2 regions of the Enterococcus sp. DIV0840 genome follow, and region 2 is predicted to be linked to the other one. Evidence: predicted binding sites of a transcription regulator. Region 2 holds the regulator's gene; the other holds the start of a gene.

Region 1 (7,700 bases), 460 kb from region 2:
AATTGATTGAGCGTCCGTTAAGAGCATAACCAAACGGTCGATACCAATTCCTAATCCGCCGGTTGGTGGCAAACCATACTCTAATGCTTCAATAAAGTCTTCATCTACACCGTGAGCTTCATCATTTCCTTGTTCACGTTCTTTTTCTTGATCTTCAAAACGTTCACGTTGGTCAATCGGGTCATTTAACTCAGTAAATGCGTTAGCAAATTCTTTTCCTACTATAAATAGTTCAAAACGATCGGTAAAACGACCATCTTCTGGATTTTTCTTCGCTAAAGGAGATACTTCTACTGGGTGTCCATAGACAAATGTTGGTTGTTGAAGCGTCTCTTCGACAAAGGTTTCAAAGAATTCATTTAAAATATGACCCACTGCCATATTATTATTGATTTCTACATTATGTTCTTTCGCCAAAGCACGAGCTTCTTCAACAGTCATTTCCTGCCAGAAATCCACACCTGTTTGTTCTTTGATTGCATCTACCATGTGCACGCGTTTAAATTCAGAACCTAGGTCAACTTCTTTTTCATCATAAGTGATAGTCGTTGTTCCTAAGACTTTTTCTGCAGCATTGCGGATGATTCCTTCAGTTAGATCCATCACATCTTTATAATCTGTATATGCAGTATACGCTTCTAGCATAGTAAATTCAGGGTTATGTGTTGTATCGATCCCTTCATTACGGAATACTCGTCCGATCTCATAGACTTTCTCCATACCACCGACAATCAAACGTTTCAAATGCAGCTCTAAAGCAATTCGTAAATATAAGTCCATATCTAATGCATTATGATGCGTGATAAACGGACGTGCAGCTGCACCACCAGCATCATTGTGCAAAACGGGTGTTTCTACTTCTACATAGCCATTACCATCAAGGTAACGACGAATTTCACTAATGATTTGGCTGCGTTTCATGAAACGATCAAAACTGTCTTTATTGCTGATCAAATCTAAATAGCGTTGACGGTAACGTTGTTCGATATTCGTTAAACCGTGGTATTTATCTGGTAATGGGCGTAATGCTTTCGTTAATAACACGATTGTTTTCGCTTTAACAGTTACTTCACCTGTATCAGTTTTCATGATTTGTCCAGTCACACCAAAGAAATCACCTAAATCTGCGTGTTTAAAAATTTCGTATGCTTCATCGCCTACTTGGTCTTTACGTACATAAAGTTGAATTTGGCCATCACGATCTTGCAAATGAGCAAATCCAGCTTTTCCTTTGCCGCGCTTTGTCATCATTCGACCAGCGACGCTTGCTGATAAATCCATTTCATTCAATTCTTCTTTTGAGTATTGATCAAATTGGTCATGTAATTCTTTTGAATTATGTGTTCGGTCAAAACGCTTTCCGAAAGGATCGATCCCTTCTTTACGTAAATTTTCCATTTTTTCACGACGCACAAGCATTTGATCATTTAGATCTTCTAAGTGCGCTTGTTGTTCATCTGCCACTGTATTTCCTCCATTCTGAAATCACATACCCCTATAATGCCACATTGAAACAAAAAAAAGCAAGCCGAATTTTTGTTTCAGCCTGCTTTTTTTATTAGATTGTTTCAATTGTTTCTTTTTCTGCATGTTTTTCTGCTTTTTCTTCGAATGCATCCAGCAAATCAACCATCACTTGCTGGGTCTCCGCTTGATTGATAGCTACTTTTACTTTAGCAGCACGTGGAATTCCTTTTAAATAGTATGAAGCATGTTGGCGAAATTCTCTCGTCGCGATTTTTTCACCTTTTAAATCGACTAAACGTTGCAAATGAACTTTAGCTGTTTCGATTTTTTCATGAGGGGTTGGTTCAGGTATCAGTTCTCCTGTTTCTAGATACTGTTTGGTTCGTTGGATCATCCACGGATTTCCCAATGCAGCTCTGCCGATCATCACACCATCGGCCCCTACATAATCCAGCATACGTTTTGCATCTTCTGGTGTACGAACATCTCCATTTCCCATGAAAGGGATGGTCAGATGCTGTTTCACTTCTTTTAAAACATCCCAATTTGCTTGACCTTCATACATTTGAACTCTTGTGCGACCATGCATAGCGATGGCGGATGCTCCTGCTTTTTCAGCTGCCAATGCATTTTCAACTGCGAACAGGTGGTCTTCGTCCCAACCAGTTCGCATTTTAACCGTGACTGGCAAATCTATAGCAGAGGAAACAGCATTTACCATCTCATATACTTTATTCGGATCTAAAAGCCATTTTGCACCTGCTTCTGCTTTGATGACTTTATTTACCGGACAGCCCATATTGATATCGATGATTGCAGCTTGGGTATTTTCTTCTACAAATTTCGCAGCTTCAACTAGATTTTCTTTATCACCACCAAAAATTTGCACACTTAGCGGATATTCTCGCTCATCTATATGAAGCATATCTAAGGTTTTTTTATTTCTTTGCTGGATTCCTTTATCACTGATCATTTCACAGACAACAAGTCCTGCACCAAACTCTTTAACAGTCACACGAAAAGCAGCGTTACTAATACCAGCCATTGGTGCTACTACAACGCGATTCGGAATTTCAACATTCCCTATTTTCCACATAGCGCTTCTCTCCTACTTTTCACGGGTATTTTTGATTGCTTCATCGCGTAGTTCAATTAAATCCTCTTCACTATAATGATATTTGTTACCACAGAATTGGCAAACTGCTTCTGCACCATGATCTTCTTCAATCATTGCGTTGATTTCATCTAAGCCAACTGCAATGATTGCTGTACCAAATTTTTCTTTTGAGCAGTTACATTTAAATTGAACAGGCATTTTTTCCAGGATTTCAATTTCGTCTTTACCAAGCAGACGTTCTAAAATCCCTTCAGGTGATTCGCCTTCATCAATCAAACGAGAAATCATCGGTACTTCTTGCAAGCGTTGTTCAATGAAATCAATTGTTTTTTCATCTGCTCCTGGCATCACTTGGATCATAAATCCGCCAGCCGCTTTGACACTTTCATCTGTATCAACTAAAACACTCAAGCCGATTGCTGACGGGATTTGCTCTGAGACCGCCATGAAGTAAGTAAAATCTTCACCAATTTCACCAGAAACAATCGGAGTTTGTCCTGAAAAAGTTTCTTTCAAACCTAAATCTTTGATTACAGTAAAAATTCCTTCTGCTCCAACTGCACCGCGAACATCGATTTTACCACTTTCATTCAGAGTTAAGCTAACGTGCGGATTCTTTATGTAACCTTTTGTATTACCACTTCCGTCACTATCAACAACAATGCTTCCTGCTGGTCCATTTCCTTGAACTTTCACAGTTAATTTATCTTCACCTTTTAATGTTGCGCCCAGTAGTAAAGCGCCCACCATCGTTCTGCCTAACGCAGCCGTCGATGAACTCCATGTATCATGGCGTTTTTGTGCTTCTGAAATTGTATTTGTTGCGCAAACCGCATATGCGCGAATCGATCCTTCATAACATAATGCTTTTACTAAGTAATCTTCCATTTTTATTTCCCTCTTCTCGATTGGTACATTTTCTGACTCATTACCAGATAATACTAGGAATTAGCCATTTTTTCAACTAAATAATTTTAACTTATAGAAAAGAGCACCCCATAAAAGGGATGCTCTACGTGTTTTATTTGTAACGATCATCAAAATTATTACGGTCATATTCAGAATCTTTTTTAGTTTCATCATCAGATTTAACTTCTGATTGGACTTTTTCTTCTGTTTTTTCGCTGTCCGCTTTTACTTCTTCCGCTTCGTCATGTAATTCTTGTTTTGCTTCTTCAAAATCTTGTTTTTCTTCGGCTTGTCTTTGTGCATCTTTTTCTTCTAATGCACGTTTTGCTTCTTCAAACGTCTGTGCTTTTTCACTAGGGAATTGGCTATCGATAACGTCTTGAGGCATAACACCTTCTTCAAACAATGATTTGATACTACGAGCATCTAATGTTTCATACTCTAATAGTTTTTCAGCAATTAGTTTGTGCTGCGCACGATGTGCTTCGATAATTTCACGCGCTTTATCGTGAGCTTCCATCAAGATACGACGTACTTCTTGATCGATTTCATATGCAACTTGCTCAGAATATGCTTTTGTTTGACCATAGTCACGGCCAACGAAGACTTGGTGGTTTCCTTCATATTGAACTGGACCTAATTTGTCGCTCATCCCATATTCAGTTACCATACTACGGGCAATGCCTGTTGCTTGCTCAAAGTCATTAGATGCACCTGTTGATTGAACACCGAAAATAATTTCTTCCGCTGTACGTCCACCAAGTAAACCAACGATTTGTTCAAACATGTCTTCTTTAGTCATTAAGAATTGATCTTCTTTTGGTAAAGCAATCATGTAACCGCCAGCGCGTCCACGAGGAATAATCGTTACTTTGTGAACGATACGGGCACGACTTAATACTAAACCAACGATTGTATGCCCAGCTTCATGGTACGCAACCATTTCGCGTTCTTTTTTATTAATTACGCGATCTTTCTTCGCTGGTCCTGCAATTACGCGATCTTCTGCTTCATCCACGTCAGATGCGTCAATTTTCTTCTTATTACGACGAGCTGCTACTAAAGCCGCTTCGTTTAAGACGTTTTCTAAATCTGCACCAGCAAAACCTGGTGTTTGTTGTGCCACGACTTTCAAATCAACGTCATCAGCCAATGGTTTGTTACGAGCATGAACTTTAAGAATGGCTTCACGGCCTTTCACATCCGGACGGCCAACTAAAATTTGACGGTCAAAACGACCTGGACGTAATAACGCTGGGTCTAACACGTCTGAACGGTTTGTTGCAGCTACGACGATAACACCTTCGTTGCCATCAAATCCATCCATTTCAACAAGTAATTGGTTTAGGGTTTGTTCACGTTCATCGTGTCCGCCACCCATACCAGCACCACGTTGACGACCAACTGCATCGATTTCATCGATGAAGATGATTGCTGGTGCGTTTTTCTTCGCTGTTTCAAATAGATCACGGACACGGCTTGCACCGACACCGACAAACATTTCAACGAAGTCTGAACCTGAGATAGAGTAGAAAGGTACGCCTGCTTCACCGGCAACGGCTTTAGCAAGTAAGGTTTTACCAGTTCCTGGAGGTCCTTCTAAAAGAACACCTGCGGGAATACGAGCACCTAATTCAACGAAACGTCGAGGATCTTTTAAGAATTCGACTACTTCGACTAATTCTTGTTTTTCTTCTTCTGCTCCGGCTACATCAGAGAAGCGTACGCGGTTCGCTTTTTTGTCTGCTTCTTTAGCTTTTGATTTACCAAAGTTCATGACACGGCCGCCGCCACCTCCACCGCCGCCTTGTTGCCCCATCATCATATAGAATAAGAAGATGAACAATACGATCGGTAAGAAACTAAATAAGATAGAAAGCCAGGCACCACTTGATGATTGTTCTTTCACAGAAAGTTTTACATTATTTTCTCGGGCCATATCTTGAATACCAGATAATGTGATATCACTTGGCAAGACAATCGTAGTGAATGATTTTGTAGAAACTTCTGTTGATCCCCACAATGAAAGACCGCCAGTGTTTTTGATTTCTTGTTTTTCTTTGTACTGACCTGTGATCTTGTACACACCATTTGTTGGTTGGATCGTCAGTTCTTTCACTTTACCTTCTTCTAACTGGGTACTGAAGGTTGAGTATTCGATATCTGGTGACTGGGGATTGTTATTTCCAAAAATGAAATAAACAACCATGACCATCGCCAAAATCAGCAATACATAATATAGGCCATTTTTCATGCCGCTATTCTTTTTATTCATGCCTGTCCTCCTTTGACTAGTGCGCGTAATTTAATTTTACGGTTTATTTTTTATCAATTCTGACCATTACATTGTAACATAACTAAATCTAAGAGAGATATTAATTTGATTCGTAGATTTCAGGTTTCAACACGCCTACGTAAGGTAGATTTCGGTATGCTTCTGCATAATCCAAACCATAACCTACAACAAATTCATTAGGTACATCAAAGCCGACATAGTCTGCGACAATATCAACCACACGACCTTCAGGTTTATCCAACAACGTGACGATTTTCACAGATGCTGCTTTTCTGTATTTAAAAAGATCAACTAGATAGGCTAATGTGCGTCCGCTGTCGATAATATCTTCTACGATCAGGATATCACGTCCCTCAACATTTGTATCAAGATCCTTGATGATTTTCACTTCACCAGAAGATACGGTTGCATTTCCATAGCTAGATACAGCCATAAAATCCATTTCTAAATGAGTATCGATACAGCGTGTGATATCAGCCATGAAAGGTATTGCACCTTTTAAAATACCGATTACTAAAGGATTTTTATCCTTGTAATCTTCTGTTAGTTGTTTACCAAGTTCAGTTGATTTTTCAAGAATTTGCTCTTTCGTGATCAAAACTTGTTTAATATCATTCTCTAACATATTGCTTCCTTCTCCTTTGAGGTCTTTAGTTATTATTTTATGTTATTTTGCTTCTTTGAATAAAAATAATTTTTAGGTGTTACTCTTTTATTTTATAAAGGAGCCTGTAGAGTATTTTATCAGTTTCTTTAGGAATACTCAAATATGAATTTACAAATTTTGGAACCCAAATAATCTTATCGTCAGCTGAAAGAATGACCCAGGCTCGTTCTCTGATTAAATTGGGGATTTTTTGGTCAATAAAAAGTCGATTTAATCTTTTGGTTAGGTTTGGTGTTAACGAAATTCTATCTCCATCTTTTCGATGACGGATCGTTAACGGTAATAACGTTTGTTCGCTTATAAGCAAAGAAAATTCTGACCAATCTTTTATTTTTTCAGGAGGGACGATTTTTTTTTCTGATGTTTCTATCCCTAACCATTCATTTTCCGAAAGAAAGATATGGTCATTACTATTTAAATGAAACAATTGTTTTTCATGAGCTAATTCGTTTTTTTTAAGGCGAAACGTGTTATATTCTTTCACGGCTTGCCAACCTTGTTCAAAATCCATAGACAATTGAGGCTCCGGTTGATCCAATAACAACAAAAGTTGCTCGATCTGCATTCGACTGATTGCCACACCAATAGGTACAATCGTACGTTGAAATAGGGTCATTAAGAAAAAGGTCTGTACACTTCTTTTTTCTTGCTTCAACTCAGTTAGCTGGACAAGCCAGCCATCTGTTGTTTCGGTCACCCACTTGTTATACTTCGGTTCTATAACGAACTGAATAATTTCGTCAGCTAACGTGATTTGCTCGCTAAAATCTGCTATATGCTGTAAAAATTTTGGATTCTCTTTTTTTAAGAGTGGAACAACTTGATGCCTGAAACGATTGCGCATATATGTATTACTCTGATTTGAGCTATCTTCAAAATACACAATTGCTGACTCTTTAGCGAACTGTTCTAATCGTTCTTTGGAAAAAATTAAGAAAGGACGAATCAGCTCACCGTTCCCAAATGACTGTTTTGCTCTAATTCCTACTAAATTTAGTAGAGCACTTCCTCTTGTCAGCTTCATTAAAATCGTCTCAGCTTGGTCATCGCTGTGGTGTGCCGTCAAAAGTAAAGAGATTTCTTCTTGTTCCATAATTTCAGCAAAAAAATCATAGCGGAACTTACGAGCACGAGCTTCTGTATCTTTTGTTTTGTCTAATTCTTCCCAGACTTTACTATAGTATGGAATTTCTTTTTTTAGACAATAGCTTTTTAGATAGTCTGCTTCCGCCTTTGATTCTATA
Region 2 (7,700 bases):
CTCAGACATATCCACTCGAACAAGTGCGTCTTCACTACCAAACATTGTTTCAGCTAATGCTTTCGCTAATTCCGTTTTACCAACACCTGTCGGGCCTAAAAACATAAACGATCCAATTGGTCTGTCTGGATCTTTCAACCCACTGCGGGCTCTACGAATCGCACGTGACACAGCTTGCACAGCTTCATTTTGACCTACTACTCGATGATGTAGAATGCTTTCTAATTCAAGTAAACGTTCGCTTTCTTTTTTCTCTAACTGTTGCAATGGTACGCCTGTCCATTGTGAAACAACATTTGCAACATCTTGCTCCGTCACACGGTTAGCATATCCAGAAGCTTCTTTTTGTTCTAATAGTAGGATATTCTCTAATTTGCGGGCTAGTTTTTTCTCTTTTTGGCGTAGTCTTGCTGCACTTTCAAAAGATTGTGATTGAATCGCTTCTTCTTTTTCTTGCACTAAATGAGCGATCTCTATGCGTAAACTATTGATTTCAGAAGGCTCATCCGCTAAATCTAAACGAACTTTAGCTGAAGACTCGTCCATCAAATCGATTGCTTTATCTGGTAACTGACGAGAGTTAATATAACGTACTGACAATTGAACTGCCGCATGTAGCGCTTCATCTGTGATTTCTACACCATGATGTTCTTCATAGCGAGAACGCAAACCTTTCAAAATTTCTTCTGCTTCTTCTGGCGTTGGTTCATCAACTTGCACACGAGCAAAACGACGTTCTAAAGCAGAATCTTTTTCAATATATTTTTGGTATTCATCTAATGTTGTTGCACCAATTGTTTGTAATTCGCCTCTTGCAAGTGCTGGTTTTAAAATATTTGATGCATCAATCGCACCCTCAGCACCACCTGCACCGATCAAGGTATGCAATTCGTCAATAAACAAAATTACTTCTCCGTCTTGATAAATTTCATCAATTACTTTTTTTAGTCGATCTTCAAATTCACCACGATACTTGGTACCGGCAACTAAAGCGCCCATATCCAACATCATCAATCGTTTTTCCAGCATATCATCAGGAACTTCACCGTTCACAATTTTTTGGGCCAAACCTTCAGCGATCGCTGTCTTACCCACACCAGGTTCACCAACTAATACTGGATTGTTCTTTGTACGACGACTTAGAATTTGGATCAATCGTCTAACCTCTTGTGAACGTCCGACAACAGGATCTAAATCATTTTCGCGCGCTAATTTCGTTAAATCACGTGCTAATGAATCCAACGTTGGCGTTCCTTTAGGTGCAGCTTTTTGAGCCTGATTATTGCGACGACGCCCTACATTCCCACTCATTTGCGGGTCAGTAATGCCTATTTTCTTCATTAGCAACTGACGCATCTTAGATAAACTCAAACCTAAATTCAATAAAATACGTGAAGCCAAAATATCTTCATCTCTTAATAAACCTAGTAAAATATGCTCTGTTCCGATATTCGGTGCGCCTAAACGTTTCGCTTCGTCGCCTGCGTAAGCAAAAATTTGTTTTGCACGAGGAGAATAAGGTAAATAGGCCCCTTTAGGATATCCTTTAACCGTTCCATAGCCAGTTAAATGCTCGATTTCTTCACGAATATCATTTTTATCTGCATTCAACTGACGTAGTGATTTCCCAGCAATTCCATTTGGCTCTAAAACTAATGCTAACAATAAATGTTCTGAGCCCACAGATTGATGCCTAAAATATTTTGCTTCTTCTTGTGCAATAGCTAATACCGCCTTGGCACTTTCTGTAAATAATTCATCCATACTATCATTCCTCCTCGTAACTCAAACGTTCTAAAAATGAATGCATCAATTGAGCACGTAAATAATCTTCATTCGATCCTGCTTTGCCTAAAACTGATTTGCCAAGAACTGACAACATCAGATTTCCTTCTCTTTTGGTGATTACGTCTTCTTCATACAATTTTTGTACAAAAATCAGCGCATCTTTTTCTGAAAGCTCATTACCCGTAAACTGAGCCATTTGTTTTAGTAATTGATCACTATCAGAAATTTGAACTTTGGCGATCCTAATATAACCACCGCCGCCACGTTTACTCTCAACAGAATAGCCACGTTGAATCGTAAAACGTGTGTTGATAACATAATTAATCTGGGAGGGAACACAATTGAATAAATGAGCCATTTCAGCTCTACGAATCTCAATTTTACTGCTTTCTTCAAGAATCTTTTTTAAATATGCTTCTATTAAATCAGAAGTATTTTGATTACTCATCACACTCATCCTTTTCCCTTGACTAATACTGACCTTAATTATACATAACTTCAACTGTTTAATAAAGAAGAATGCCCAAATTGATAAGAAAAGATAAATATATTGAAATAGTTAGTTACTCAATCGAACAAAAAAGAACAGAGTAATTACTCTGTTCTTTAAATCGGGAAGACAGGATTCGAACCTGCGACCCCTTGGTCCCAAACCAAGTGCTCTACCAAGCTGAGCTACTTCCCGTAGCTATAATAATAAAAAAAGACTAAACGCTTAAAAGGAACTAAATTCTCTGAACCTTCTAATCCTCAGTCAAACACTTTAACTATGCACCCAAAGGGAGTCGAACCCCTAACCTCTTGATTCGTAGTCAAGCACTCTATCCAGTTGAGCTATGGGTGCTAAAACAAGGATCAAAGTCAGATATATTCATCTGCTTTGTACCTTTCAACATCTATTCTGTCAATTTTACAATTGCCATTCATAGTGTTTCAAAGCAATGCCGAGGACCGGAATCGAACCGGTACGGTGATCACTCACCGCAGGATTTTAAGTCCTGTGCGTCTGCCAGTTCCGCCACCCCGGCGTTTTGAAAAGGCTAAGCGGAAAACGGGGTTCGAACCCGCGACCCCCACCTTGGCAAGGTGGTGCTCTACCACTGAGCTATTTCCGCAGTCTGGATGCCGGCTAAAGGATTTGAACCCTCGACCCTCTGATTACAAATCAGATGCTCTACCAACTGAGCTAAGCCGGCGTTATAATCGCCTAGTAATAAAACGAGACTAAAAATGCGGGTGAAGGGACTTGAACCCCCACGCCGTAAGGCGCTAGATCCTAAATCTAGTGCGTCTGCCAATTCCGCCACACCCGCAAAATATTCCTATGAGCCGTGCAGGGCTCGAACCTGCGACCCTCTGATTAAAAGTCAGATGCTCTACCAACTGAGCTAACGGCTCAAAAAATGGAGGTTGACGGGATCGAACCGCCGACCCCCTGCTTGTAAGGCAGGTGCTCTCCCAGCTGAGCTAAACCTCCAAGACAACACTTTAGCGTGGCGACGTCCTACTCTCACAAAGGGAAACCCTTCACTACAATCGGCGCTAAGAAGCTTAACTTCTGTGTTCGGCATGGGAACAGGTGTATCCTTCTCGCTATCGCCACCACACTGGGTGTTGTTGCTATTAAGTTGAGTGATTATTCACTCAAAACTGGATTGAAGTACGTAATCAAAACGTGGTTAAACACTTTTTTATTCGTTTCTTAGGTTAAGTCCTCGACCGATTAGTATTGGTCCGCTCCGTACATCACTGCACTTCCACTTCCAACCTATCTACCTGATCATCTCTCAGGGGTCTTACTTTCTTAAAGAAATGGGAAATCTCATCTTGAGGTGGGCTTCACACTTAGATGCTTTCAGCGTTTATCCCTTCCCTACATAGCTACCCAGCAATGCCCTTGGCAGAACAACTGGTACACCAGCGGTAAGTCCATCCCGGTCCTCTCGTACTAAGGACAGCTCCTCTCAAATTTCCAACGCCCGCGACGGATAGGGACCGAACTGTCTCACGACGTTCTGAACCCAGCTCGCGTGCCGCTTTAATGGGCGAACAGCCCAACCCTTGGGACCGACTACAGCCCCAGGATGCGACGAGCCGACATCGAGGTGCCAAACCTCCCCGTCGATGTGGACTCTTGGGGGAGATAAGCCTGTTATCCCCAGGGTAGCTTTTATCCGTTGAGCGATGGCCCTTCCATGCGGAACCACCGGATCACTAAGCCCGACTTTCGTCCCTGCTCGACTTGTAAGTCTCGCAGTCAAGCTCCCTTCTGCCTTTACACTCTGCGAATGATTTCCAACCATTCTGAGGGAACCTTTGGGCGCCTCCGTTACTCTTTAGGAGGCGACCGCCCCAGTCAAACTGCCCACCTGACACTGTCTCCCACCACGATAAGTGGTGCGGGTTAGAGGGTTCATAACACAAGGGTAGTATCCCACCAGCGCCTCCACCGAAACTAGCGTTCCGGGTTCATCGGCTCCTACCTATCCTGTACATGTGGTACAAACACTCAATATCAAGCTACAGTAAAGCTCCATGGGGTCTTTCCGTCCTGTCGCGGGTAACCTGCATCTTCACAGGTACTAAAATTTCACCGAGTCTCTCGTTGAGACAGTGCCCAAATCGTTACGCCTTTCGTGCGGGTCGGAACTTACCCGACAAGGAATTTCGCTACCTTAGGACCGTTATAGTTACGGCCGCCGTTTACTGGGGCTTCAATTCTGAGCTTCGCCGAAGCTAACCCATCCTCTTAACCTTCCAGCACCGGGCAGGCGTCAGCCCCTATACTTCATCTTTCGATTTTGCAGAGACCTGTGTTTTTGATAAACAGTCGCTTGGGCCTATTCACTGCGGCTGACCGAAGTCAGCACCCCTTCTCCCGAAGTTACGGGGTCATTTTGCCGAGTTCCTTAACGAGAGTTCACTCGCACACCTTAGGATACTCTCCTCGACTACCTGTGTCGGTTTACGGTACGGGCAGTTGTTTTCTCACTAGAAGCTTTTCTTGACAGTGTGACATCAGAAACTTCGGTACTATTATTTCCCTCCCCATCACAGCTTGTCCGTATAGAGTAAAGCATTTGACTCTACTCAAGACTTACTGCTTGGACATGCACTTCCAGTCGCATGCATTTCTTAGCCTCCTGCGTCCCTCCATTGCTCAAACAAAAACAACTGGTACAGGAATATCAACCTGTTGTCCATCGCCTACGCCTTTCGGCCTCGGCTTAGGTCCCGACTAACCCTGGGCGGACGAGCCTTCCCCAGGAAACCTTAGTCATACGGTGGACGGGATTCTCACCCGTCTTTCGCTACTCATACCGGCATTCTCACTTCTAAGCGCTCCAGCCGTCCTCACGATCGACCTTCAACGCCCTTAGAACGCTCTCCTACCATTACACCAGAGGTGTAATCCACAGCTTCGGTAATATGTTTAGCCCCGGTACATTTTCGGCGCAGGGTCACTCGACTAGTGAGCTATTACGCACTCTTTAAATGGTGGCTGCTTCTGAGCCAACATCCTAGTTGTCTGTGCAACCCCACATCCTTTTCCACTTAACATATATTTTGGGACCTTAGCTGGTGGTCTGGGCTGTTTCCCTTTCGACTACGGATCTTATCACTCGCAGTCTGACTCCCGGATATAAATGAATGGCATTCGGAGTTTATCTGAATTCGGTAACCCGAGATGGGCCCCTAGTCCAAACAGTGCTCTACCTCCATCATTCTTAATTCCGAGGCTAGCCCTAAAGCTATTTCGGAGAGAACCAGCTATCTCCAAGTTCGTTTGGAATTTCTCCGCTACCCACAGCTCATCCCCGCACTTTTCAACGTACGTGGGTTCGGTCCTCCAGTGCGTTTTACCACACCTTCAACCTGGCCATGGGTAGATCACATGGTTTCGGGTCTACGACTACATACTCATTCGCCCTATTCAGACTCGCTTTCGCTGCGGCTCCGGCTCTTCACCTTAACCTCGCATGCAATCGTAACTCGCCGGTTCATTCTACAAAAGGCACGCCATCACCCATTAACGGGCTTTGACTTGTTGTAGGCACACGGTTTCAGGATCTATTTCACTCCCCTTCCGGGGTGCTTTTCACCTTTCCCTCACGGTACTGGTTCACTATCGGTCATTAGGGAGTATTTAGCCTTGCGGGATGGTCCCCGCGGATTCCGACGGAATTTCTCGTGTTCCGCCGTACTCAGGATACTCCTAGGTGTTGCCAACATTTCGTCTACGGGGCTATTACCCACTTTGGCGAACCTTTCCAGGTTCTTCGACTATCTTGACAGACTACCACATCGGAGTCCTACAACCCCAACAAGCAAGCTTGTTGGTTTGGGCTCTTCCCGTTTCGCTCGCCGCTACTCAGGGAATCGAATTTTCTTTCTCTTCCTGCAGGTACTTAGATGTTTCAGTTCTCTGCGTCTACCTCTAACCAGCTATGTATTCACTGGAAAGTAACATCCTATAAAAGATGTTGGGTTTCCCCATTCGGAAATCTCTGGATCATAGCTCACTTACAGCTCCCCAAAGCATATCGGTGTTAGTCCCGTCCTTCATCGGCTCCTAATGCCAAGGCATCCACCGTGCGCCCTTATTCACTTAACCTTATGACCTTACGGTCAATTGTTTGGTTCGTTTCTCTAGCGATAGAGACGTTACCAATAAAATAAGCTTCGAACAATAAATAAATTTACTATCCAACGCGGTGTTCTCGGTTTGTTTTGATTACTTTTTTACTTCAATATCCAGTTTTCAATGAACAATTCGTTTGAGAGTATCATATAAGAAGAAAGATAATCCGATGATTAACTTCTATTTATAAGAGTAAACCTCTCAAAACTGAACAAAGTATCGACGAATGTGTAAGTTTCCGTAATATTCCTTAGAAAGGAGGTGATCCAGCCGCACCTTCCGATACGGCTACCTTGTTACGACTTCACCCCAATCATCTATCCCACCTTAGGCGGCTGGCTCCACAAGGGTTACCTCACCGACTTCGGGTGTTACAAACTTTCGTGGTGTGACGGGCGGTGTGTACAAGGCCCGGGAACGTATTCACCGCGGCGTGCTGATCCGCGATTACTAGCGATTCCGGCTTCATGTAGGCGAGTTGCAGCCTACAATCCGAACTGAGAGAAGCTTTAAGAGATTTGCATGACCTCGCGGCCTAGCGACTCGTTGTACTTCCCATTGTAGCACGTGTGTAGCCCAGGTCATAAGGGGCATGATGATTTGACGTCATCCCCACCTTCCTCCGGTTTGTCACCGGCAGTCTCGCTAGAGTGCCCAACTAAATGATGGCAACTAACAATAGGGGTTGCGCTCGTTGCGGGACTTAACCCAACATCTCACGACACGAGCTGACGACAACCATGCACCACCTGTCACTTTGTCCCCGAAGGGAAAGCTCAATCTCTCGAGTGGTCAAAGGATGTCAAGACCTGGTAAGGTTCTTCGCGTTGCTTCGAATTAAACCACATGCTCCACCGCTTGTGCGGGCCCCCGTCAATTCCTTTGAGTTTCAACCTTGCGGTCGTACTCCCCAGGCGGAGTGCTTAATGCGTTAGCTGCAGCACTGAAGGGCGGAAACCCTCCAACACTTAGCACTCATCGTTTACGGCGTGGACTACCAGGGTATCTAATCCTGTTTGCTCCCCACGCTTTCGAGCCTCAGCGTCAGTTACAGACCAGAGAGTCGCCTTCGCCACTGGTGTTCCTCCATATATCTACGCATTTCACCGCTACACATGGAATTCCACTCTCCTCTTCTGCACTCAAGTCTCCCAGTTTCCAATGACCCTCCCCGGTTGAGCCGGGGGCTTTCACATCAGACTTAAGAAACCGCCTGCGCTCGCTTTACGCCCAATAAATCCGGACAACGCTTGCCACCTACGTATTACCG

Evidence for each region. Region 2 encodes CtsR, which represses protease genes until heat stress. Its sites were predicted from a motif close to TTGGTCAAAAAAGGTCAAANA; they were not measured.
Region 1: the regulator CtsR is predicted to act here: its motif matches at 5,815-5,835, upstream of ftsH (ATP-dependent zinc metalloprotease FtsH).

The regions. Positions count from the first base shown of each region.
Region 1 is NZ_CP172876.1:3,121,106-3,128,805, forward strand. It holds gene lysS (lysine--tRNA ligase) at 1-1,464, opposite strand, end outside; gene dusB (tRNA dihydrouridine synthase DusB) at 1,559-2,563, opposite strand; gene hslO (Hsp33 family molecular chaperone HslO) at 2,576-3,472, opposite strand; gene ftsH (ATP-dependent zinc metalloprotease FtsH) at 3,606-5,768, opposite strand; gene hpt (hypoxanthine phosphoribosyltransferase) at 5,869-6,414, opposite strand; gene tilS (tRNA lysidine(34) synthetase TilS) at 6,494-7,700, opposite strand, start outside.
Region 2 is NZ_CP172876.1:3,583,774-3,591,473, forward strand. It holds gene IGL98_RS17055 (ATP-dependent Clp protease ATP-binding subunit) at 1-1,764, opposite strand, end outside; gene IGL98_RS17060 (CtsR family transcriptional regulator) at 1,769-2,236, opposite strand; tRNA gene IGL98_RS17065 (tRNA-Pro) at 2,400-2,473, opposite strand; tRNA gene IGL98_RS17070 (tRNA-Arg) at 2,559-2,632, opposite strand; tRNA gene IGL98_RS17075 (tRNA-Leu) at 2,731-2,816, opposite strand; tRNA gene IGL98_RS17080 (tRNA-Gly) at 2,832-2,903, opposite strand; tRNA gene IGL98_RS17085 (tRNA-Thr) at 2,912-2,984, opposite strand; tRNA gene IGL98_RS17090 (tRNA-Leu) at 3,020-3,101, opposite strand; tRNA gene IGL98_RS17095 (tRNA-Lys) at 3,114-3,186, opposite strand; tRNA gene IGL98_RS17100 (tRNA-Val) at 3,193-3,265, opposite strand; rRNA gene rrf (5S ribosomal RNA) at 3,280-3,395, opposite strand; rRNA gene IGL98_RS17110 (23S ribosomal RNA) at 3,492-6,403, opposite strand; rRNA gene IGL98_RS17115 (16S ribosomal RNA) at 6,685-7,700, opposite strand, start outside.